Regions from separate parts of the Lysinibacillus sp. NPDC047702 genome, predicted to be linked through region 1. Evidence: riboswitches for the same ligand, from Rfam matches in the RefSeq annotation. Region 1 holds a riboswitch; each other region holds the start of a gene.
The links. A riboswitch is a leader RNA that binds a small molecule or an ion and turns the genes downstream of it on or off. The one in region 1 is predicted to bind cobalamin.

Region 1 (5,639 bases):
AACCATGGTTCGTATTCAGCATTTATTTCACCAATTGCCGCCTCCGCCTCACCATCTGCTCCTTCGAATTCAGCACCTTTTTGTATGAATAATGGGACAATGGCTAATAATACAACAATTGCAAGCAGTAATAAGTTTTTTTTCATTCTAATGTGCCTCCTTTGTTGAGAAAACACGTAAAGCTTTTAATTCGCTTACATTGTATTTTTTCAAGAAATTCATCACGACTACTGTTAAAATTCCTTCACTAACAGCTAGAGGGATTTGTGTTAATGCAAAAATACCCGCGAATTTTGAGAATGATGCCATAAAGCCACCAACCTCAGAAGGGAAAGCAAGAGCTAGTTGTACTGAAGTGACAATATATGTACCTAAGTCACCAAGCATAGCAGCTAAGAACACAGCTAAAGAAAATGATAGACCCATTTTTTGCGAGCCTTTAAATACATAATAAGCAATAATTGGACCAACAACTGCCATGGAAAAAGCGTTTGCTCCTAAAGTTGTAAGTCCTCCATGTGCTAAAAGTAAAGCTTGGAATAGTAATACAATTGTTCCAATTACGCTCATTGCTAATGGTCCAAACAGAACTGTACCAAGCCCAACACCTGTTGGATGCGAGCAGCTTCCTGTTACAGACGGTATCTTTAATGCTGATAGCACAAAAGCAAAAGCGCCTGATAGCCCTAATATCATTTTTGTTTCAGGGTTTGCATCAATGGTTTTGCGAATTGAACGTAATCCTAAAATAATAAATGGAATGGATACAACCCACCAAAAAATGGCCCATTCAATTGGCAAAAAGCCCTCCATTATATGCATGGCAAATGCACGATTTGGCACAAATAAAAATGCCAATAAGAAATAACTAAGTTTCCAGCCTGAGAATTTCAAAATTTCTCCTCCTCACTTATAGTTTTTGAAAAAGCGTGCGAAAATAAAAAAACACTTCTCCATATTGGAAAAGTGCATAGCTAAAAAACAAATAGAATTCGATTCTACTAAGCCGCACACCTATCCTCGTAGGTTGAAACGTTCACATTCTTTTCGGCAGGTCTCCTGGCTTTAGTTCCTCGTTTTATAGGCCTTCCCATCCGTTGGACAGTGGCATTCTCTATAAAACTCCCTAGTACAGTGGCGGGACCGCGCCGGACTTGAACCGGCTTCCCTTTTAAGCAAAATGATAAGCACTTCGCACCGAAAAAAGATGAAGTTGTGAGATTTCACGACAAAGTGTAACATGATTTTCCATCATGAGGCTATCTTTTTTAAGAAAAAAATTTTTTTAATTGAGGTGCAATGTAGAAAATTCTGATAAAATAAAAGAGAATTTTTCTTTATTCTATGAAATTTTTGATGAAATTTTAATAAAATTGTCATGATTTTAGTGAGAAATATTGAAATTTTAAAATTATAAGATATGATAGAGACAGTTTTCAATTCATGTAAAACATACAAATTTGATATATAAACATACATAAGTGCTTGAATATTTTCAAGATAATAGGGAAATTGGTGAAAATCCGATACAGCCCCCGCTACTGTAATAGCTGATGAAATCGCAAATGCCACTAGTGCAAACTTGGGAAGGCGCGAAAGTAAATGGAAGCTTAAGTCAGGAAACCTGCTTATGTAATAATGCATGCAAACTTTTCGGAGGGAGAAGTTGAAGCAAAGGCGAGTACCTGTAATTTATTCGACTTTATTTGGCTTCTACTAAACCTTTACTCTTCGATTAGAGTAAAGGTTTTTCTTTGTTCCTAAAAGTATTGAGGGGGAGAACAACGATGACTACTTGGAATTTAGAAGGGATGCAAACCCATCTTTTTATTTGCAATGGCAGCAGCTGTATGAAAAAAGAAGCGGAGGAAATTACACAAGCAATTCGTGATGAAATACAGTTGCAGGCACTTGATAAAAAAATACATACAACACGGACACGCTGTAACGGCAGATGTAAGGATGCCTGTGTTGTCATTGCTTATCCGCAAGGAAATTGGTACCGTGTGCCAACAACTGAGCATGCGAGGGCACTTGTGCAGGATTTACATCATGAGTCACTGCATCATGAACATGTTTTTACACTTCGGGAGGGTACATTGCAGCGGACAGCACAAACAACAGCCATTAAAGGCATCGAAAAGGTGAAAGAGGGGTAACAAAATGGCGCAAAAAGGGAAGATTTTCGTAGTTGGCTTTGGGCCTGGTGATTTTAATCATATTACGCATCGGGCAGTGGAGGCATTGCAACAGAGTGATATGATCATAGGCTATAAAACATATGTAGAGCTTATTCAAGACTTAGTTAATGCAAAATCCATTGTTAGTACAGGTATGACGGAGGAAGTATCTCGTGCACAGGAAGCGGTACGCCAAGCGGAGGCAGGGAATATCGTATCTGTTATTTCCAGCGGTGATTCTGGTGTTTATGGCATGGCAGGATTAGTGTATGAGGTATTAATCGAGCTTGGTTGGACGGAAGCAACTGGTGTAGAGGTAGAAATTGTTCCAGGTATTTCTGCTATCAATTCATGTGCAAGTTTACTAGGTGCGCCAATTATGCATGACGCTTGTACGATCAGTTTAAGTGATCACCTAACACCTTGGAATTTAATTGCGAAGCGTGTGGAGGCAGCAGCAATGGCGGATTTTGTGATTGCTCTGTATAACCCAAAAAGTGGTCGACGTACAAGACAAATTGTGGAGGCCCAACGCATTTTATTAGAATATCGTTCACCTGATACACCAGTGGGACTTGTCAAAAGCGCTTATCGTGATCGTCAGGAAGTTACAATGACAACTTTAGCAGAAATGCTAGAGCATGATATTGGAATGCTGACAACAGTTATTATCGGAAATTCATCGACGTTTTTCTATGATAATAAAATGATTACACCACGCGGCTATCAGCGCAAATACACACTTGGTGAGGAAAAGCAGCCATTACGTCCACATCAACGTTTAAGGGAAGAAAATGAACCATGGGCAATGAATCAAGAAACTGGAGAGGCACGCAATGACTTTGCAGCAGATCCCAACGCCAATCGTATTGAGCCCAGTTTAGCCATCACACCTAATACTAAGCAAAAAAAAACTTCACTTGAGATGGCGACAGCAGCGTTAGCTATGGTCAAGGGAACAAGTGAGGTAAAGATAACACCAAAGCTTGTGCAACAAAAAATCGAATCTATCTTTGAATTAGCTGTAAGCCCAGGAGTAGCCAATAAATTTTTCACTCCGCAACAGATGATGACGCTAGCAGAGGTTGTTGGAGAGGATGGAACGATGGAATACACACCTGACCATCAAATCCATTTAAAAATCCCAACAACGGACCCAGAAGAAATTACAGCAAAGCTTCGTGAGGTTGGTTTTTTACTGGCGCCGATTGGAGATGTACTATCATTAAAGGCTTGTGACTTCTGTTACGGAGAAAAGGTTGATTCGATTCCATATGCGGAGGAGATTCAGGAGAAGCTTGGTGGAATGTCTTTACCAAAAACCTTGAATATTGGCTTTAATGGCTGCGGTATGGCGTGCTATCGAGCAGTATTTGATGATATTGGTATTGTTTATCGTAAAAGCAAGTTCGATGTTTTTATTGGGGCAAAGCCAGTAGGTCGTACAGCACATGCTGCACAGCCAGTTGTAGAGGGCCTAGAGCCTGAACAACTTATTCCGCTCATTACGGACATCATTGAGGAGTATAAAGCAAATGCCCATCCAAATGAACGTCTGTTTAAGTATTTTAAGCGTGTGAAAAAGATTCTGCACTTCACGTATCAGGATATGTCTTCAAAAATAAAAGTAGAGCCCGCTCCATGCGGTGACTAGTGAGGAGTTATGAGATGAAAGCAATTTTATTTGTCGGCCATGGGAGCCGTTTAGCAGCAGGAAATGATGAGGTGCGTACATTTATCGAGCAAATGACACCTCGTATTGATGATAGCTTCTTAGTAGAAACGTGTTTCTTGGAGTTTGCTTCTCCAAACATTGAAGAGGGTATAACAAACTGTGTGAAGAAGGGTGCAACAGAGGTGCATGTGATTCCAATTATTCTTCTTCATGCTGGGCATTCAAAGCTACATATTCCAGCAGAAATCGAACATGCGCGTGAGCATTATCCACATATTACATTCACATATGGTCAAACGATAGGTGTCCATGAAGAGATATTTGCTATTTTAGAGGATCGTTTAGCTGAAATCGGCTTCAATGCTACAGAGGAACAACAGGATACAGCTATTTTATTAATTGCACGAGGCGGCAGTGATCCAGCTGCAAATGGTGATTTTTATAAAATCACACGTCTGTTATGGGAAAAATTGCCTGTCAAATATGTTGAAAGTGCCTTTATGGGAGTAACGGACCCTCGTGTCGAAGAGGGAATTGAGCGCTGTGTTAAGCTAGGTGCTAAAAAAATCATTATGCTTCCATACTTTTTATTCACGGGCATCCTGATGGAGCGCATGAATGGTATGTGTAAACAATTTAACGACAAATATCCAGATTGTGATATTCAAATTGCTGACTATTTTGGGTATCATGAACGTTTGCAAAATGTGCTACTAGAGCGTATTGAGCAGGCTGTAAATGGGACATCAACAGGTATGCAGGATTTAGAAAATTATCGAGCTTATGCGGCGGTACATGGTCATGCGCATCATCATCACCATCATGACCACGATCATGATCACGACCATCACGAACATGACCACCACCATGAAGAGGAGTCTGTGAAATGATTTTCATGTTAGCAGGAACGAGTGATGCCAGAAACTTAGCTCTTGAAATACAGTCAGCAGGATATGATGTAACGGCAACAGTCGTTACTGAATCAGCAGCCTCTAGCCTTGCTGAGGTGGGTCTACCTCATTTAGTTGGACGATTAACAGCTGAGGAAATGACGACAATTTTGACAGAACAAGGGTATCGTTTAGTTGTAGATGCCTCTCACCCATTTGCTGAGGAAGCTTCCAAAAATGCCATGGCAGCAGCGGAGCAAGCAAATATACCATATATTCGCTATGAACGAGCACATGAACATTATTCTCATCCCCTTATTACAATAGTAAAAGATTATGAGGAGGCTGCTCACTTAGCGGCAGAAAAACGTGGTGTCATTATGCTAACGACAGGCAGTAAAACGCTTGCGACATTTACTAAGATTTTACAAGGCTTAGAGAATACAAGGGTGATTGCACGTATGCTACCTAGACTCGATAACATGGAAAAATGTGAGGCACTTGGTGTGGCGCAAAGAGATATAGTCGCTATACAGGGACCTTTTTCAAAGGAATTAAACGAAGCGCTTTTTCGTCAATATGATGTGACATTGATGATTACGAAGGAGAGTGGCAAGGTTGGCTCAGTGGATGAAAAGCTAGAGGCAGCACTTGCATGTGGCATTGAAACAATATTAATTGCAAGACCAAATATAAAGTATGGCCAGCAGTATTCTACATTTACGGAAGTACTACAGGCTGTACAACTCACACTTTAGGAGGCAATTCAGATGGATTTTAAAACAGATTTCAAACCATTAACAGTAGACCCAGATAAAATTTACGATTACAGTTTTTCAATTATTGCAGAAGAAATGGGAGAGCATGATTTCTCAGAGGATGAGTGGAAGGTCG
Region 2 (5,639 bases), on a different contig from region 1:
ACACGAAATTTGATGCAGAAGGTAATCTGACAGATGAAGGTACTGTAAAATTCCTTGACGCAGTTATCGACAATTTCTTAAACTGGGTAAAAAAATACGTTTAATATAATTTAAGTTCTGTAAGTATGAGGTATACTTACAGAACTTTTTTTACTCCTTTGAAACGAATAAAGCTCTGGAACAGCGGGTAGAACGTTAAAAGAAATGTTCAATTAAAAATGCTGTTCTTCTGCATGAAATCTTCATACTTTATCGTTATACTGTAAACTTAATTCAGCAGATTTTTACTGTGCGAAAGCGTAACGACAGCAACAAATATTTCTGAGCGAAAGCGCAGCGACAGCAACAAATGTTTCTGTGCGAAAGCGCAGCGACAGCAACAATTGTTTTTGTACTGAAAGCGAATAGTCAGGTACAGAATACTTCAAAGGTGGAGAGATGATGTATTTTTCCTATTCAGCGAATATATAAACGCATGATAATACACCGCGGATGTCACGGATTTTTTGGAAATTTCAAAATGGTGGTTAGCAAATGAAAAAACTTTCACTAAAGCTTGGAATCATTTTTTTTATTACATTATTTTGCATTGAAACATTTATGATGCTTTTTTTACATACTTCTTTAACCAATTCAAGGGTGGAGGAGGAACTAACCAGCTTGCAGGCAAGAGGAAACTCTCATAGAACAATATTAGAGCAAAATTTTGACAAGGAAACCCTAGCCCATATTGTACTAATGGAGTCAGTAGAAGATACAGAGGTGGTTATTACAAATATAACTGGAACGGTACTAGCGTCTTCACACCCACATCCTGAAATCAAAGATTATATAAATAAATTAGAGAATACTGTTCCATATAATGGGGAAATACTTCAGCATAATTGGCAAAAAGAAAGATATATTGCAACCATTAGTCCGATTCAAAAACAGCAGACAACAGTTGGTTACGTTTTTATGTTTCAAAATACAGATTCTATCCATGCATTAATGGAGCGCCTAAATAAGCATTTTTTAATTGTTGGATTTGTTTCTGGTCTAGTAACCATTGCAGTCATTATTGTTTTATCTAAAAAATTGGCTCGTCCATTAATTCAGATGAAAGAAGCTACTTTGAAAATAAGTAATGGTGACTTTTCCGTGGTGCTTTCTACGAATGGCAAGGATGAATTAAGCGATCTTGCCCTTGCAATACAGCATTTATCGGATGATTTGAATCATTTAAGACAAGATCGAAAGGATTTTTTATCAAGCATCGCCCATGAGCTAAGGACACCCTTAACTTTTATAAAAGGCTATGCAGATATTCTCTATAAACGTAGTTTGACGGAGCAAGATCGACAAAAATACTTAGGTATTATTATAGAAGAAACTAATCGACTCTCTCTTTTAATAAAGGACTTATTTGATTTAGCTAAAATGGACGAAAACTCCTTTATGATTGAAAAGGAATGTCTTCGATTGAATACGTTTTTAGCAAATGTTGAGGAAAAGTTGAGCCCTGCCTTTCAAGAAAAACAGCTGCACTTTTATGTTCATTGTGAAGAAGGATTAACCTTAATGGCTGATGCAGCAAGGCTTGAACAAATATTAATGAATCTCCTCAATAATGCTTTATTATATTGTGCATCAGGTGATGCTATATCGGTTATGGCAAAAAGACAGGATGATTTAGTAACTATACTTGTTAAGGATACTGGAAAGGGAATTTCCAAAAAGGATTTACCCCATATATTTGAACGATTTTATCGTGTTGAAAAATCCCGTAGTCGTGCATTAGGGGGCGTTGGACTTGGACTTTCAATTGTGAAAGAGCTTGTTCAGGCACATGGGGGAGAAATAACAGCCCAGAGTAAAGAGAATAAAGGAACAACTTTTATTTTAACGTTTAAAGGAGTCGAAACGTATGAAAACAATACTGCTCATAGATGATGAACCCAGAATGTTAGACTTGCTTAAGCTTTATTTAGAGCCTATCTTTACATGTAAGGCAATGGTATCCGTTCAAGAGGCTCTGATCTATTTAGAAGAAAATCATGTAGATTTGGTACTTTTAGATATTATGATGCCAGAGATGGATGGTTGGCAGGTCTGTAAAGAAATAAGGAAGTTTTGGGATGTTCCTATCATCATGCTAACAGCAAAGGGGGAGCATACTGATATGGTAAAAGGTCTAAATCTAGGAGCAGATGATTACATTCTGAAGCCGTTTGATGAAGACGTGTTACTCGCACGTATTAATGCTGTCCTAAGAAGGGCAAAAATTAATGAAAATATTGTGTTGTTTGAGGGATTACGTTTAGATAAGGAATCCTTTGAAGTATGTTTTCGACAGATAGAAATATCTTTAACACCTAAAGAATTTGGGATGCTGGCCTTATTTTTAGCACATCAAAATAAGGTATTTACTAGGGAGCATCTTATTAATACTGTATGGGGATATAATGATTCGATTGAAGATCGAACAATTGATTCGCATGTACGTAATTTACGAGAGAAACTGCGGAAAAGCGGTTTTCCTGCTGATGATTATTTACAAACTGTTTGGGGAATTGGCTATAAATGGCTTAAGTCAGCAGGAAGAAATGCTTTAGACATCAGAAGCTAGAAGAACCTCTGCTAGAACTCTACAGAGGTTCAAAGGTCTATTCTGCTTTCAATTCGTCCTCAGTTACCCATTTATGATTTTTTACAGACTCTCCATTTGTAGTAGCAGTGTAATCAATCATATAAACAGTCGTTTGGACAGCCTTATCAATGCGAACAGTCGCATTTTCCATGCCCTTCATATGAGATGCATTCGTCTTAAGCTCAGTGCCAGGGGCTAATGGAGCCAAGTCTGAATCGATCAATTCCTCATGAATAACCCACTTATGATTTTCGACACGCTCGCCACCTTTAGCAGGCTCATAGGAGACAATATATGCTGTCGTATCATATGCACCTACAATTGTCGCCCTGGCTCCCTCCATACCTTCCATATGTCCATCAGTAATAATAGCTGTGCTTCCTACTGAAAATGTAGGGTTTACGGCAGTTTTTAACGCTATTGGCACTTCACCAGAGCTAGAATGATCCATTGTGGAATGATCTATCATTGTATTCTGCTCATTGTCATTTTTTTCACCTGAATCTGTCTTGTCAGAGCAAGCTGATAACGCTAGTAAAGCAATTACTGTCAGTAAACTAATAAACCAGCTTCTTCTTATCTTCATATTTATTCCTCCTCACTATTACGCTTAATGTAGCAAATAAATGTGCAGAAATAATGGCCACGTTATAAGAAAAACGCCATCTTTTTAAGATTGACGTTTTCAGGGTACAACTATTTTATTGGTATTATTTTCAATATTCTTTGTAGACGATGCGCAAAAATACCCGCAAAGACAGCTAAAATAATATCCTTTGGCAATGGTGGCATCATCCAAAGCCATGCCATCTTATAATTGAAAGCGTCAGGAGCGCTAGCCCATAGTTTAAAAGCAAAGTACATCCAATTTGTCCCCAGTAAATAATTAATAGCTGTAGCAATTACTGCCGCAACAATATAGCTTTTCTTTGTTCCACTGCGCTCAACAATCAGTCCTGCGATAAATGCTGCTAAAATAAATGTGACAATAAAGCCAAATGTAGGGCTTAGGATTTGTCCAAAGCCGCCACCAAAACGCGCAAATACCGGTGCACCAGCTAAACCAATACACATATATACCGTGCAAGCAAGCGCTCCCTTTCTACTGCCAAGAACTAATCCAGCTAAAATAGCGAAGAAAGTTTGCAATGTGATTGGGACTCCTCCCACAGACATGAAAGGGACAAAGGAGGTAATATTAGCACCGATCATCATTAATGTTGAAAATAATCCAATATAGGCAATATCTACTGTTCTTAATCTATGATGAGAGTGTTCTGCAACTGTTGTCATAATTTCACTCCTATCTATTAAAGTTATTAATAGTGTAAGAAAATAAAGCATTTGTGTCAACTTGTTATTTTATTTAGGTTAACTCAATTGCGGTTTTCACAGCTAAAGTTTATAATTTACGGTTATTTATAGACTAACTACTAAAATGTATGATAGAATCGTCATAATTTTAATAGTTTGGATACTAATGGTGTGACATCTTATACAAAGTGTCACTTAAAAGGGAAGTCGGTGAAAGTCCGACGCTGTCCCGCAACTGTAACGAGGAGTTTTATGATGATTTAGCCACTGTTCTAGGATGGGAAGGTAATCGTAAAACGTTGATCCGAAGCCAGGAGACCTGCCATATAGTGATACTTGTAATGCCCACGAGGATGAACGCATTTACGGACAATAGATGGAAATCTTTCTGACTTTGTTGATGATTCTAGGGTATTTCTATGCATACTATGCATGAAATACTCTTTTTTATTGTTTCATATCTATTACGATTGATTAGGAGTATTATACATATGAATAAAAAATTTATACTATTATCTCTGACTCTGCTTCTAGTACTAATCATTTCTATGACTTTGGCTGTTATGGTTGGATCTGTTTCCATCACACCTCTTTATGTGTGGCAGGTTATTCTATCCAAAATTCCAATCGTTCAAAATTTTATAGAGCAGGATTGGAGTCGCTCGCAAGAAATTATCATTTGGCAAATACGGGTGCCACGCGTCTTGCTAGCTGCAATCGTAGGAGCAGGCTTAGCAATCGCTGGAGCAGCTATACAGGCTCTTGTGCGTAATTCTATAGCTGAACCATACATATTGGGAATATCTTCAGGAGCAACAGTCGGTGCTACAGCAGTTATTATTTTAGGTGCTTTTTCATTTCTAGGTATTTTCGCTCTTTCTGCATCTGCATTTTTAGGCTCACTTCTTGCCATATTGTTAGTGTTTTTCCTTGCACGTGTCGGAGGAAGAATCTCTGTTTTTAGACTTTTACTTGCGGGAATGGCAGTGTCGTTTATTTTATCTGCTGTATCGAATTTTATTTTAATGATGGCAAAGCAAGAGAATGGAATTAAGGCAGTTATGTATTGGATGCTTGGTAGTCTAGCAGGTGCTAAATGGAGTAATATAATCATTCCTACAGCTATATTTATCGTCGTGTTTGCCTTACTGTGGCTCCATTATCGGAACTTAAATTTATTATTGCTTGGAGAAGAGGCTGCGGTTACATTAGGTGTCAATATCCAACAATTTCGTTTGCAGCTTATCCTGCTAGTATCTTTATTAACGGGCGTACTTGTTGCAGTAAGTGGCTCAATTGGATTTGTCGGTTTAATTATTCCGCATATTGTCCGCATAATAGTAGGTTCCAACTATAAATATGTAATACCAATTAGTGCTCTATTAGGAGGGATTTTTTTAGTTTGGGCAGATGCAATTGCACGAATTTTAATAGCCCCTGAAGAAATGCCGATTGGAATAATTACTGCTTTTTGTGGAGGACCATTTTTCATCTGGCTACTACGCCGTAATAATTATTCTTTCGGTGAAGGAGATTAAACCTATGACATTAGAAGCGAAGCAGGTATCCTATTCCATTCATGATCAACGTATACTACATGAAGTTAGTATTCAAATAAGGGAAAAGCAATTTGTTGGGCTAATTGGTCCTAACGGTAGCGGGAAGTCAACCTTATTAAAGAATATGTATCGTCTAT
Region 3 (5,639 bases), on a different contig from region 1:
AAAATAAATGAAGAAAATCATGAGGGCAGCATTGGATTGAAAAATGTAAATAGACGATTAAAGATAAAATATGGAGAAGCATATGGTGTTACAGTTCTAGTTAACGAACAAAAATATTTTGTGTCGAGAATTCTATTACCATATAAGAAATAATGTCTTCTAACGGTGAGGTGAGCTCTATGAATATATTTATAGTAGAGGATGAGAACTTTATTAGAGAGGGACTAAGCTTTTTTATCAACAGAAATTTTACTGAATCCCTACATGTCTTTTCTTATGCAACTGGGGAAGACATGTTACTGGCAGCTAAGGATATTTCCCCTGACATCGTTTTATCGGATATTAATTTACCTGGTATGAGTGGAATAGAGGCTGTATGGGAGCTAAAAAAGTTCCATCAATTTAAGGTGATTTTTCTATCTGGCTATGATGACTTTCAATATTTGCAAAGTGCTATTCAAATTGGGGCAGAGGATTATATTTTAAAGCCAATTGATTATAAAAATCTAAAGCTAAAGCTTTCACAAACGATGGAAGCATTGAGCATGAAGAGACAAGTAGATTATGCTATCAAATATAATCAATTATTAAATTTAATATTGGCCTTTGATCAACAAATGACGGATAGTAATATCTATTCATTTGAATACTTTGTTATCAGCATCAATCAAACAAAAAATATAGGAATTCCACACGCTCATGAGCTATTTTATTTTAATATTTTTGGGGAGCACATTGAGATTATGAATACCGATTTTGTTTTGTCGTATAGTCAGGATCATCATATCGTTCTGCAAAGAAAAGACTTACATGATGTAAATCAAGCCGTGCTAGAGTTACTGCTGAAGAAGCATCTAAATACAAGCGGCACTGTGCTAAACAAAAGAAAATCCATTTTTGATAATCAAATTCTTACGGATGAGTTAAAATTACAAGAATTTATAGGGGTTTTACAAAATACAAACATTGATTTTCAGCAAAGATTAGAATTCATGATTACGTTCTTATTACAATATAGCATTCATTTCAATTGCTTTGAAACGTATAACAGTGCCCAAAAAATTATTAGTATTCACCATCAAATGATTAAAGAAGACAATTTATCAATAATAGTAAATAGCTATATAGAGCCGCTCGTAGATAAAATACTTAATTTACATGGCAATAGGGATGATTTAGGGAAAAAAATAGTCGATTATATTTATACACATTTTGATGATCCACAGTTAGATTTGAATTATTTATCAGGCATATTTAACAAAAGCCAAGCAAATTTAAGTATATTAATTAAAAAAAGCATTGATAAAAATTTCATCCACCTGTTAAATGAGCTTAGAATTGACAAGGCAAAGCAGCTACTAGTTCATAGTAATAAAAGAAATAATGAAATTGCTTCGTTAGTGGGCTATAGTAATGAAGAGTATTTTAGTAAAGTATTTAAAAAATATGTTGGGATGACACCCGCCAAATATCGAACTATTTAAATAGTACGTGGGTTTCGGTAAAATAACTATAGAATGTCCGGTTGAACATAGAAAGGATGGGATGAGTAATATGTTCCGATCAATAGCACCTCCAACAATGTCTTTACAGTAGAATCTACTGTTTAAGGCATTCCACACTAGCTTGCTCTTCTTTCAATAGATTCTACTGTATAGGCTAAAAACTATATAAGTAGAAAGTAGGAATCAGAAGTGAGCGGAAAATTTGCATTTGTTTTATCTATGATTATCTTTGGAGCTGTCGGTGTTTTTGCAAAATATATACAGCTACCATCCAGTGAAATTGCATTCTGGATGAGTGTCATTGGCTCTTGCTTTTTATTGGTAATTTTCATCGCAAAGAAAGAAAAAATAACGAAAGCATCTATTCTGCCTAATATATGGCCATTGCTACTATCTAGTGTAGCATTATGTGGGAATTGGATTTTTCTTTTTCAAGCATACAAAGAAACAACCATTGCAAATGCAGCGCTTAGTTATTATTTTGCGCCAGTTTTAGTGATTTGTTTATCACCGATTATATTAAAGGAAAAACTGTATCTAAGAAAAATTTTCTATGTCTGTGTGGCGCTGGTTGGATTATTCTTTATTGTCCATAGCCAAGCTGCAGGAGAAAATGGGCAGGATATCGGTATAGTGTATGGGCTTATTGCAGCATGTTTCTATACATTCGTAACCTTTGTCAACAAGTATATTCATGGACTTAAAGAGCCTGCTAACACAATTGTGCAGCTTTCTTTAGCAGCGTTATTTCTGGCACTTTATCTTTCTGGAACAAATGGATTCCAAATCATGCATATCGATATAAAATCCATTAGTTTACTTATAGCATTGGGTATTGTCCATGCTGGTATAGGCTTCTATCTTTTCTTTTTGGGAATGAGTCAATTAAAGGGGCAAAGTATAGCCATTCTAAGCTATATTGACCCTCTAACGTCATTGGTTATCTCAACGGTGATTATAGGAGAAAAAATGACTGTGATACAAATAATAGGAGCCATTCTATTGCTTGGTGCGACCTTTATTAGTGAAATCGATGAGAAAGAACTTTAAAGGCGTCATATTGACAGCAAGAAATCTTTACAGTAAATTTAAAGTAATTGCATAATAGCATTGGGTGCCCATTATGGGAGAATAGGGAATAAAGTGAGAGTCTTTAGCGGTCCCGCCACTGTAAAAAGGAGTTTCATAGAGAATGCCACTAGCATGGTGCTGGGAAGGTTCTATGAAATGTTGAAATTAAGCCAGGAGACCTGCCTAATTGCTTCGATTATATAGACGATGGAAAAGTCTGTAGTTTATTTGTGATGAATAAACTGCAGGCTTTTTATATTGTCTCGAAAGATAGAAAGGGGAATAGTTTCATGCAATTATTACAGCAAACGATTAAAAAAATTCAAAATGCGGATAGCCGTATGATGGAGAAAGCTAGGGAATATATAGACTCTCTGAGCAAGCCACCTGGAAGCTTGGGGAAATTGGAGAATCTTGCTGTACAGCTTGCTGGTATTACAGGAAAATTATTTCCTAAAATTGAGAGCAAGGCAATTATTGTCTGTGCAGCAGATCACGGTGTTTGTGAGGAGGATGTTACTTCCAATCCACAAAAGGTAACCTTTTTACAAACAATGAATTTTCCAAAAGGGCTAACGGGTGTTTGTGCAATCGCCAGCATAACCAATGCCAAAATTGTAACGGTCGACGTTGGTGTAAAAGAAGATTTACCACTTGATGCTGGAGTCATTCTAAAGAAAATCAAATATGGAACAGACAATATGGCAAAGGGTCCAGCTATGTCAAGAGAGGAAGCTATTCAATCCATCGAAGTAGGAATTGAAGTCGCAACGAGCGAAATTAAAAATGGAGTGGATATTCTTGGAACTGGAGAAATGGGTATTGGGAATACTACCCCAAGTGCAGCTATCCTATCCGTGCTTCATGCCTGTCATCCAAATGTAGTAACAGGAATGGGCGCTGGTGTGGGAGCGGGGGGAATTGCGCATAAGGTGAAGGTTATTCAACATGCTATTGCATTAAACAAGCCCAATCGCCACGATGCTATTGATATTCTTGCAAAAGTTGGTGGCCTAGAAATAGGTGCTATGGCTGGAATTGTACTTGCTGCGGCTGCAAATCGCAAGCCTGTTGTTATTGATGGCTTTATTTCTACGATTGCTGCCCTCATAGCATTTGAGCTTGAGCCAAAAGTAAAGGACTACATCATTCCTTCCCATGCCTCAGAAGAACCAGGTGCAAAAATAGCAGCCAAGTTGCTAGGGGTAGAACCAATGCTACATATGAATATGCGTTTAGGAGAAGGCTCTGGTGCAGCTTTAGCCTTTCCAATTTTAGAGGCAGCATGCTCCATGATTAAAAACATGGCTACACTTGAGGAATCTGTAGTGCTAGTAGAAACGAATGAATGAAGCACACTTTCTATTTATAAATGCTGATGGTTGAAAAAATATTTGCTTGAGGCATTTCTTGGCAGCAGCAAAAAGTATAACAAGCCCATTTAATCGAACTATTTGGGCTTGTTACTATTCATAAAATGGTTATGCTCGATTCAGCTTTCGTAAAGGCAAACGCCATTTCTTCATATAGGAAAGAACTCTTAGCACTGTAATTATTCCAAATAATCCATATAAAAAGAGGTCGCCTGTTAAAACTTCTAAACCAATCACAAGTCCTGCAAGAGCTGCCCAAACACCATAAATTTCATCACGTAATACGAGAGGCTTGCGTCTTGCTAATAGATCCCGAACAATCCCGCCTCCTGAACCAGTTAAGACAGCAGCTACAATAACCGCACTAATTGGCATATCGAGCTTTACCGCATAGAGGGCACCTTGAATAGCAAATGCAGATAAGCCAATTGCATCTGTGAAGTTTCCCCAGCGATGCCAATGCTGAATTAGATGATGTGGGAAAATAAAAAATATAGTAATCGCCGCAAGCGCAATTTGAAACATCATATCCTGTCCCCATAACGTTGTAACAGGAAGGCCAATAAGCAAGTTACGAATTGCCCCACCACCAAAGGCAGTGACAATACCGAGTATATAAACACCGAATAAATCGTATTCTTCCTCCATGGCGATAATTGCCCCAGAAATAGCAAAGGCAATTGTTCCGATAATACTAAAAACCTCCCAAGCCATCCCTTCACCCCTTCTGAAAAATATTGTACTTTCTCATTAACGTTAAAGAATTCTATTAAATGTAACAGAATCTATGAATTTTGTAGTCAAAATATCGGAAATAATGAAAGAAGTCCGCACATTAGCTTAGCGCATATTACGAGTAGAAACAATAGGCAAGTTTTGCAGACACATCTACAAATTGTTAAGATGGGATAGGAGTTAAGTGAAAACTTCAATTTGTGGGTATATGTGCCCGTGATTGAATAAATGTGAATGGAGAAGAACGAATGACTTTTACAACGAATTTAACAGAAGAAACGTTAGCGTTAGCTTCCAAAATAGAGGACAAGGTTCGCCCCTTTCATAGGAAGGTAGACGATATGGCGTTCTTTAATCAACAAAAGGTGCTTGCAGCTTTTAGGAAACATCAAGTGAGTGACTATCATTTACACCCTTCTAATGGATATGGCTATGATGATGAGGGACGTGATAATTTAGAGCGTGTTTATGCAGAGGTTTTCGGAGCGGAGGCTGCCATTGTACGTCCACAGATAATTTCGGGGACACATGCTATTACACTTAGTTTATTCGGTGTGTTACGACCGGGTGATGAATTGCTGTATATTTCAGGGCAACCATACGATACATTACAATCCATAGTAGATGGCGGTGACAAGGATACTGGCTCATTAAAGGATTATAAAATCGGTTATCGTCATGTGGATTTAATGGATAATCAAATGATTGATTGGGATGGTGTAGAGGCCGCTATTACAGAGAATACAAAAATGATTGCTATTCAACGATCAAAGGGCTATGCAACACGTCCATCTTTTACTATTACAGAAATTGCTGATATGTGCGTGAAAATCCGTGAATTAGCACCACTGGCTATCATCTTTGTCGACAATTGCTATGGAGAATTTGTAGAGGCTCAGGAACCGACAGAGATAGGGGCAGATTTAATGGCAGGCTCTCTGATTAAAAATCCAGG
Region 4 (5,639 bases), on a different contig from region 1:
GTCGAACGACACCCCGACCTTCTCCATTGCCACCCGTAAATCTTCAAATTGACTAGGGAACCCAGTGTCTATTAAAACAGCCATTTCTTGATCCCATAAAAGAGTGGGATGAATAATATTTCCGTGAAATTCAAGCTGGAGCATCTCTACTCCCTTAGAAATTTCCATCACTTTAATCTCCTTTATCATTAGATTTTATCGATGTAAAAGTTTAGTTACATTAGAAAGTCGAAAGAGTAAAGCAAATTTTGTAATATATACGCGTATCACTAATTACTCATTACCAAAGCTAACCTGAAAATTAATTGGATAGCACAAACACGCTATTAACTTAGATTTGCTTCATAGAAGTTCTTGCTGTACTTCAACAATCTAATTCAATTCCGAGTTTTTCTGCTATCTTATTTATTATTAAATTTATAATTTACCAGAACAAAATTTAGCAGGTTAATTTTTAATATCCTGAAGAACAGTCTCCTTCCTCCAAAACAGCTTCCGTAATGTTTCGAAATTGACTAAAATCGTTCCTACTATAATCGTCAAAGTTCCTATACCTGTTAGCCAAGAAATATATTCATGATAGAAGGTAACACCTAGTATAACGGCAATGATTGGTGAAATATACAGCCATGTAGAAGGAAAAACAGGATTTGTCCGTGAGACAAGCCAATAATAAATGCTATGGCCAATCATTGAACCAATAATAGTTAAATAAAGTAGAGAGCCAATTGAAGCTGGGCTTAAAAGATAATCAAGCTGAATGTTCTCAGTAAAAAAAGATAAAATGATTAATAAAACCCCACCATGCATCATTTGTGCTGCATTTAAAGCAATCGGGGATGTCGTTTCAAATTTTTGGATGACATGCTTCGTATAAATCGTTCCAGATGCGTAAAAAACTTCACCCAATATAATGGCGAAACAACCAACCATCCAGAAGGGACTAATCTCAATTGAAAAACTAGGTAAGATCAAGAGCGTGACACCAATAACTCCGACTATACAACCAATGAATGATTTCCGATTTCCTTTTTGCTTCAATATGAATATCTGAATAACTATGATCATCATTGGACCTGTAGCAGATAAGACAGCTGCAATTCCTGATGTCACATACTGTTCTGCCCAATATAATGCGGCAAACGTCCCAAAGGTTAAACCTACTCCTGTAAAAAACATTTCTTTCCGAAATAAAAACCCTATTGTCGTTTTTTCTCTCCAAACCATAAAACTAAATAGTAGCAAACCAGCAATGAAAAAACGAAGTCCAGCTGATAAAAATGGAGGTACTCCTGCATCAACACCAATTTTAATCGCTAAAAATGTCGTTCCAAAAATCAAACACATAAAGAAATAATTAATAATAACCATATAAAACTCCTCCTCTTTTTCTATCATAAAAGAAGGGCAGTAGAACAGATTGAAAAAGATAGAACAGATTAGATTAGAACGTGGTACAATCGTTTTGAATAGGAGGAATCGATGTGGGCAAAGCGATTCAAAATGGAGACTATCTTTTTAAGAAAGTATATGATTATGTACTGCACAGAATAGAACGGAAAGAATGGAAAGAACATGAAAGGATTCCCTCAGTCCGGCAATTAGCAACTGCAATGAATGTTCATCGATTAACTGTCTTAAAGGCTTATCAATTATTGAAAAAGCATGACAAAGTTTATGTAAAAGATAAAGCAGGCTATTTTGTCCAATCAACTGTAACGAAAGATCTTGATCTGGACAATCCAATTGTTTCTGCATACGTACAGAAAAATCATTTATCTGAAATCCATCAATCACCTGTTTCCTATCATTTTTCTCAGGCGTTAATTGATCCAAATCTTTTGCCTAATCATTATTTTTCAGATTACGTGAAGGAAGTGTTTGACCTTTATCCAAAAGTACTTGCAACCTACTCAACTGTGCAAGGTGATTTAGAGCTACGCGAAACACTTACTCAATATTTTATCAATCAGTATAAAACTCATCTGGGTGCAGACGATCTGTTAATCACTTCTGGCTCACAGCAAGCGATTCACTTAATCGCTCAAATTTTTATTAAGCCAAGAGACGTCGTTTTATTTGAACGTCCAAGCTATAGTGCTGCGATTGATATTTTTAGAGCACAAGGAGCACAGATTATAACGGTTGATATCCATCCAGAGGGGTACGATTTAGAACAGGTTGAAACCTATATTAAACAATACAAGCCACGCCTATTTTATCTCAATCCCACATTCCATAACCCGACTGGTTATACTGTTTCTGTCGAGCAGCGCAAAAAATTAGTAGAGTTAGCTGAACAATATCGATTTCTATTAATTGAGGACGATGCCTATCACGACATATATTTTGATCATGCCCCGCCGCCACCAATTTACACATATGATACTGCTGGCACAGTCATTTATATCCGAAGCTTTTGCAAATATATTTCACCTGGTTTGCGAATTGCAGCTGTTATTTGTCAATCATCACTAATGAATTCACTGCTAACAGTAAAATCGTTAGCTGATAATGGCTCACCACTTCTCAATCAAAAAATTTTTCTCCATTACTTTTCATCACTAAGATTGCAGCAGCACTTGGAGAAAATCCGGATCGCCCTACAGATCCGAAAAGAAATCATGGAGAAAGAGCTGAAGGTAACAGATTGGAAATGGACCAGTCCAAAAGGTGGTCTTAATTTATGGGTGCAGCTTCCAGATAAAATTCCAACTGAATTATTATTAACCAAAAGTATCGAACAATCTATATCCTTTGTGCCAGGTCAAGTTTTTGATCCATTAAAACAACAATCATCCTGGATACGTTTGAGCTATTCTTACGCAAATGAAAAGCAACTAAGTGAAGGAGTAAAAAAGTTTGTTGCATTGGCGCAATCTCTAAGTGAGGGAAAAAGCTTTGATTAAAGGCTTGCAAAGCTATATCAGGCCTGCCTTCCTATTTTGCTCTGTGAAAGTTGAGTTAATAAATTACTGCTCGTTAATGTGGGATAAAATAGATTCCTTTTTAAACTTAATATAAAGACACAAAAAATCTCCTTTGAATCATAAAGTGATTTGGAATCCAACTATCACATAATTAGCTGGAGGGCACTTATTTTCTTTTGATTCATATAATCACCCTAAAAAGTAGTTTATTAATAATAAGGAAGAACTTGTTAAGTGCTAGGATATAATGTTCTGAGTGTTTACATGGCACATATTTTCCAACTTATAATTTTTTGAAAAAGTAACGGAATCGTCTGGAACTGAACCGTTTGTTGGAGTTTCAATTATAGCTCGAAAGAAGGGAATAAATCATACCTTAAACCTTTTGAGAGATGGGTTTGAATAGCTGTCAATGATGTATTTAATCTGATTCGCTAGTTTGCAGGAAGTCTGGTACTTAATGTAGATATTTTGTATTCATCATTTAAATAATTAATTTCCTAATATAATTTGATGGATTTATGCAGCTTTACGACAGGCAATTATATTGTGAAGAAAATCCCCTTGATCTAACTTTATTCGAAAACTACAATTACTTAATAAATTTTGTGATTATACAGAAATGAAAGGCTTATATTATATTCAGAAAATAAAATTGACGTGAACAATCGAGCATGTTATGTTTATTACTAATTTCATAGCAATCATTACAAGTTTGAGTGAGAAATATTTCACTTAATTAAAAGGAAAATGGGTGTAAATCCCATGCTGTCCCGCAGCTGTAAATGAGGAGTTTTGTTTCAGATACCACTAAAAGAGGTGGGAGCAAAATAATGATTCATGAGCCAGAATACCTACTTGTAAGAAGATTCATTGATGATCTACGAAAGATAGGGAGATGGATGGAGGCTCACTCATAGTAAGTTTTTCTGTCCTTATTCTTTTAGAATAAGGTTTTTTTTATGCCTTCTTTCAATCTGTCTGTAGATCCATTTTGTAACACGAACAGAGATAGGAGACAGAAAATGAGATTGACAAAGTATTTACTTCCTTTTTTGCTTGTATTAACTTTCAGCATACTTGCTGGCTGCACAAGCAATGAAAAGGAAAAAACAGCTTCTAAACAAGCAACTGACGAAAAAATGATAACGATTGGGTGGCCCTTAGATGTGGGTCCATTAAATCCCCATACATATTTACCAAATCAAATGACTGCACAAGCAATGGTCTATGAATCATTGGTTGAATATAACGATGATGGAACTGTTACGCCTAAACTAGCAGAAAGTTGGGACATCTCAGTAGATAAAACTTCTTATACTTTTCATTTAAGAGATGATGTCAAGTATTCAGATGGAACTGCTTTTAACGCAGACAATGTGATACGTAACTTTGATGCAGTATTAGCGAATCGTGATATGCATTCTTGGATGGGCATGGTTAACCATATTGTAGAGGTCGTAAAAGTGGACGAGTTTACCATTCGCTTGCAATTGGATGAACCCTATTACCCTGTCTTAAACGAGCTAGCCTTTGTAAGACCTTTCCGTTTTTTAGGGGATAATGGGTTCCCGCAAGGAGATGCAACAAAGGATTCTATCAAAGCACCTATTGGGACTGGTCCATGGGTATTAACGGACTACAAAAAGGATGAATATGCTTTATTTAGTCGAAACGAAAACTATTGGGGAGAAAAACCTCTCGTAGACCAAATAAAAGTAAAAATAATCCCTGATTCAGAATCGATTTCGTTGGCATTTGAAAACGAAGAATTAGATTTAATTTATGGTCGAGGCATTATTAGTTTAGATAACTATACGTATTTAAAAGATAGTGGCAAATATAAAACCGCTACCTCTGAACCTTTGTCTACGAAAGCACTACTGTTCAATACACATTCTGGCCCGTTAGCCGAATTAAAGGTGCGTCAAGCTATTCAATATGCCATCAATAAGGAGCAAATGGTGGACAGTATTACACATGGAACAGAAAAGGTTGCCAATACACTTTTCTGGGATGCGATACCTTATGCCAATATTAATTTAGCGCCACTTATATATAATCCTGAAAAATCGCAACAATTACTAGACGAAGCAGGATGGACACTACAAAAGGGTGAAAAAGTTCGTTCTAAAAACGGACAACCTTTATCATTAGATTTAATCTATATTGCAACAGATGCCATTCAAAAGCCAATGGCAGAATTAATGCAGGGTGAACTAGCAAAAATAGGGATACAGTTGAATTTAGAAGGCGCGGATGTAATGGTTGGTCTTCAAAAGTTAATGGATGATCAGGTTGATATTAATTTCTGGCGTACAAATGGACCACCAACAGATCCACATAGCTTTGCTAATGAATCAGCTACACCAAATGCTAGCGGTGTCTATGAAGCGAAATTAGGCTTACCAAATGCCAAAGACATTGATAACAAAATTCACCAATTATTAATTGGTACAGATGAAAAAGAGCGCGTTCAGCTTTATACGGATATTTTAACAACATTCCATGACCAAGCACTATTTTATCCTATATCTTATGAAACAAATAATGTGATTTATCATCCATATATGAAGGATTTTGCTCCACGTGCATCTGAATATGATATTCCTTATGCACAAATGGATAAAGAAAAATAAGTGAAGAAGAGAGAGTGTGTCTATCAAGGGCATCTCTCTTTTTATCATAGGATTGACTAGGAAGTGACAG

Region 2: another riboswitch for cobalamin. It lies ahead of ACQKIM_RS19450 (FecCD family ABC transporter permease); the one in region 1 lies ahead of ACQKIM_RS03590 ((2Fe-2S) ferredoxin domain-containing protein).
Region 3: another riboswitch for cobalamin. It lies ahead of cobT (nicotinate-nucleotide--dimethylbenzimidazole phosphoribosyltransferase); the one in region 1 lies ahead of ACQKIM_RS03590 ((2Fe-2S) ferredoxin domain-containing protein).
Region 4: another riboswitch for cobalamin. It lies ahead of nikA (nickel ABC transporter substrate-binding protein); the one in region 1 lies ahead of ACQKIM_RS03590 ((2Fe-2S) ferredoxin domain-containing protein).

The regions. Positions count from the first base shown of each region.
Region 1 is NZ_JBNNMG010000004.1:88,175-93,813, reverse strand. It holds gene ACQKIM_RS03600 (energy-coupling factor ABC transporter substrate-binding protein) at 1-146, opposite strand, end outside; gene ACQKIM_RS03595 (energy-coupling factor ABC transporter permease) at 148-894, opposite strand; cobalamin riboswitch at 1,033-1,217, opposite strand; cobalamin riboswitch at 1,463-1,646, shown strand; gene ACQKIM_RS03590 ((2Fe-2S) ferredoxin domain-containing protein) at 1,788-2,159, shown strand; gene cobJ (precorrin-3B C(17)-methyltransferase) at 2,164-3,834, shown strand; gene ACQKIM_RS03580 (sirohydrochlorin chelatase) at 3,849-4,745, shown strand; gene cobK (precorrin-6A reductase) at 4,742-5,503, shown strand; gene ACQKIM_RS03570 (precorrin-8X methylmutase) at 5,516-5,639, shown strand, end outside.
Region 2 is NZ_JBNNMG010000047.1:22,212-27,850, reverse strand. It holds gene ACQKIM_RS19475 (NADPH-dependent FMN reductase) at 1-104, shown strand, start outside; gene ACQKIM_RS19470 (ATP-binding protein) at 535-1,932, shown strand; gene ACQKIM_RS19465 (response regulator transcription factor) at 1,907-2,608, shown strand; gene ACQKIM_RS19460 (YdhK family protein) at 2,646-3,215, opposite strand; gene ACQKIM_RS19455 (biotin transporter BioY) at 3,326-3,922, opposite strand; cobalamin riboswitch at 4,094-4,284, shown strand; gene ACQKIM_RS19450 (FecCD family ABC transporter permease) at 4,435-5,481, shown strand; gene ACQKIM_RS19445 (heme ABC transporter ATP-binding protein) at 5,486-5,639, shown strand, end outside.
Region 3 is NZ_JBNNMG010000007.1:1,103-6,741, reverse strand. It holds gene ACQKIM_RS05315 (sensor histidine kinase) at 1-153, shown strand, start outside; gene ACQKIM_RS05310 (response regulator) at 180-1,484, shown strand; gene ACQKIM_RS05305 (DMT family transporter) at 1,695-2,555, shown strand; cobalamin riboswitch at 2,601-2,777, shown strand; gene cobT (nicotinate-nucleotide--dimethylbenzimidazole phosphoribosyltransferase) at 2,867-3,928, shown strand; gene ACQKIM_RS05295 (trimeric intracellular cation channel family protein) at 4,058-4,663, opposite strand; gene ACQKIM_RS05290 (aminotransferase class I/II-fold pyridoxal phosphate-dependent enzyme) at 4,933-5,639, shown strand, end outside.
Region 4 is NZ_JBNNMG010000013.1:45,008-50,646, reverse strand. It holds gene ACQKIM_RS09220 (MBL fold metallo-hydrolase) at 1-168, opposite strand, end outside; gene ACQKIM_RS09215 (DMT family transporter) at 448-1,371, opposite strand; gene ACQKIM_RS09210 (PLP-dependent aminotransferase family protein) at 1,485-2,909, shown strand; cobalamin riboswitch at 3,625-3,806, shown strand; gene nikA (nickel ABC transporter substrate-binding protein) at 3,956-5,569, shown strand.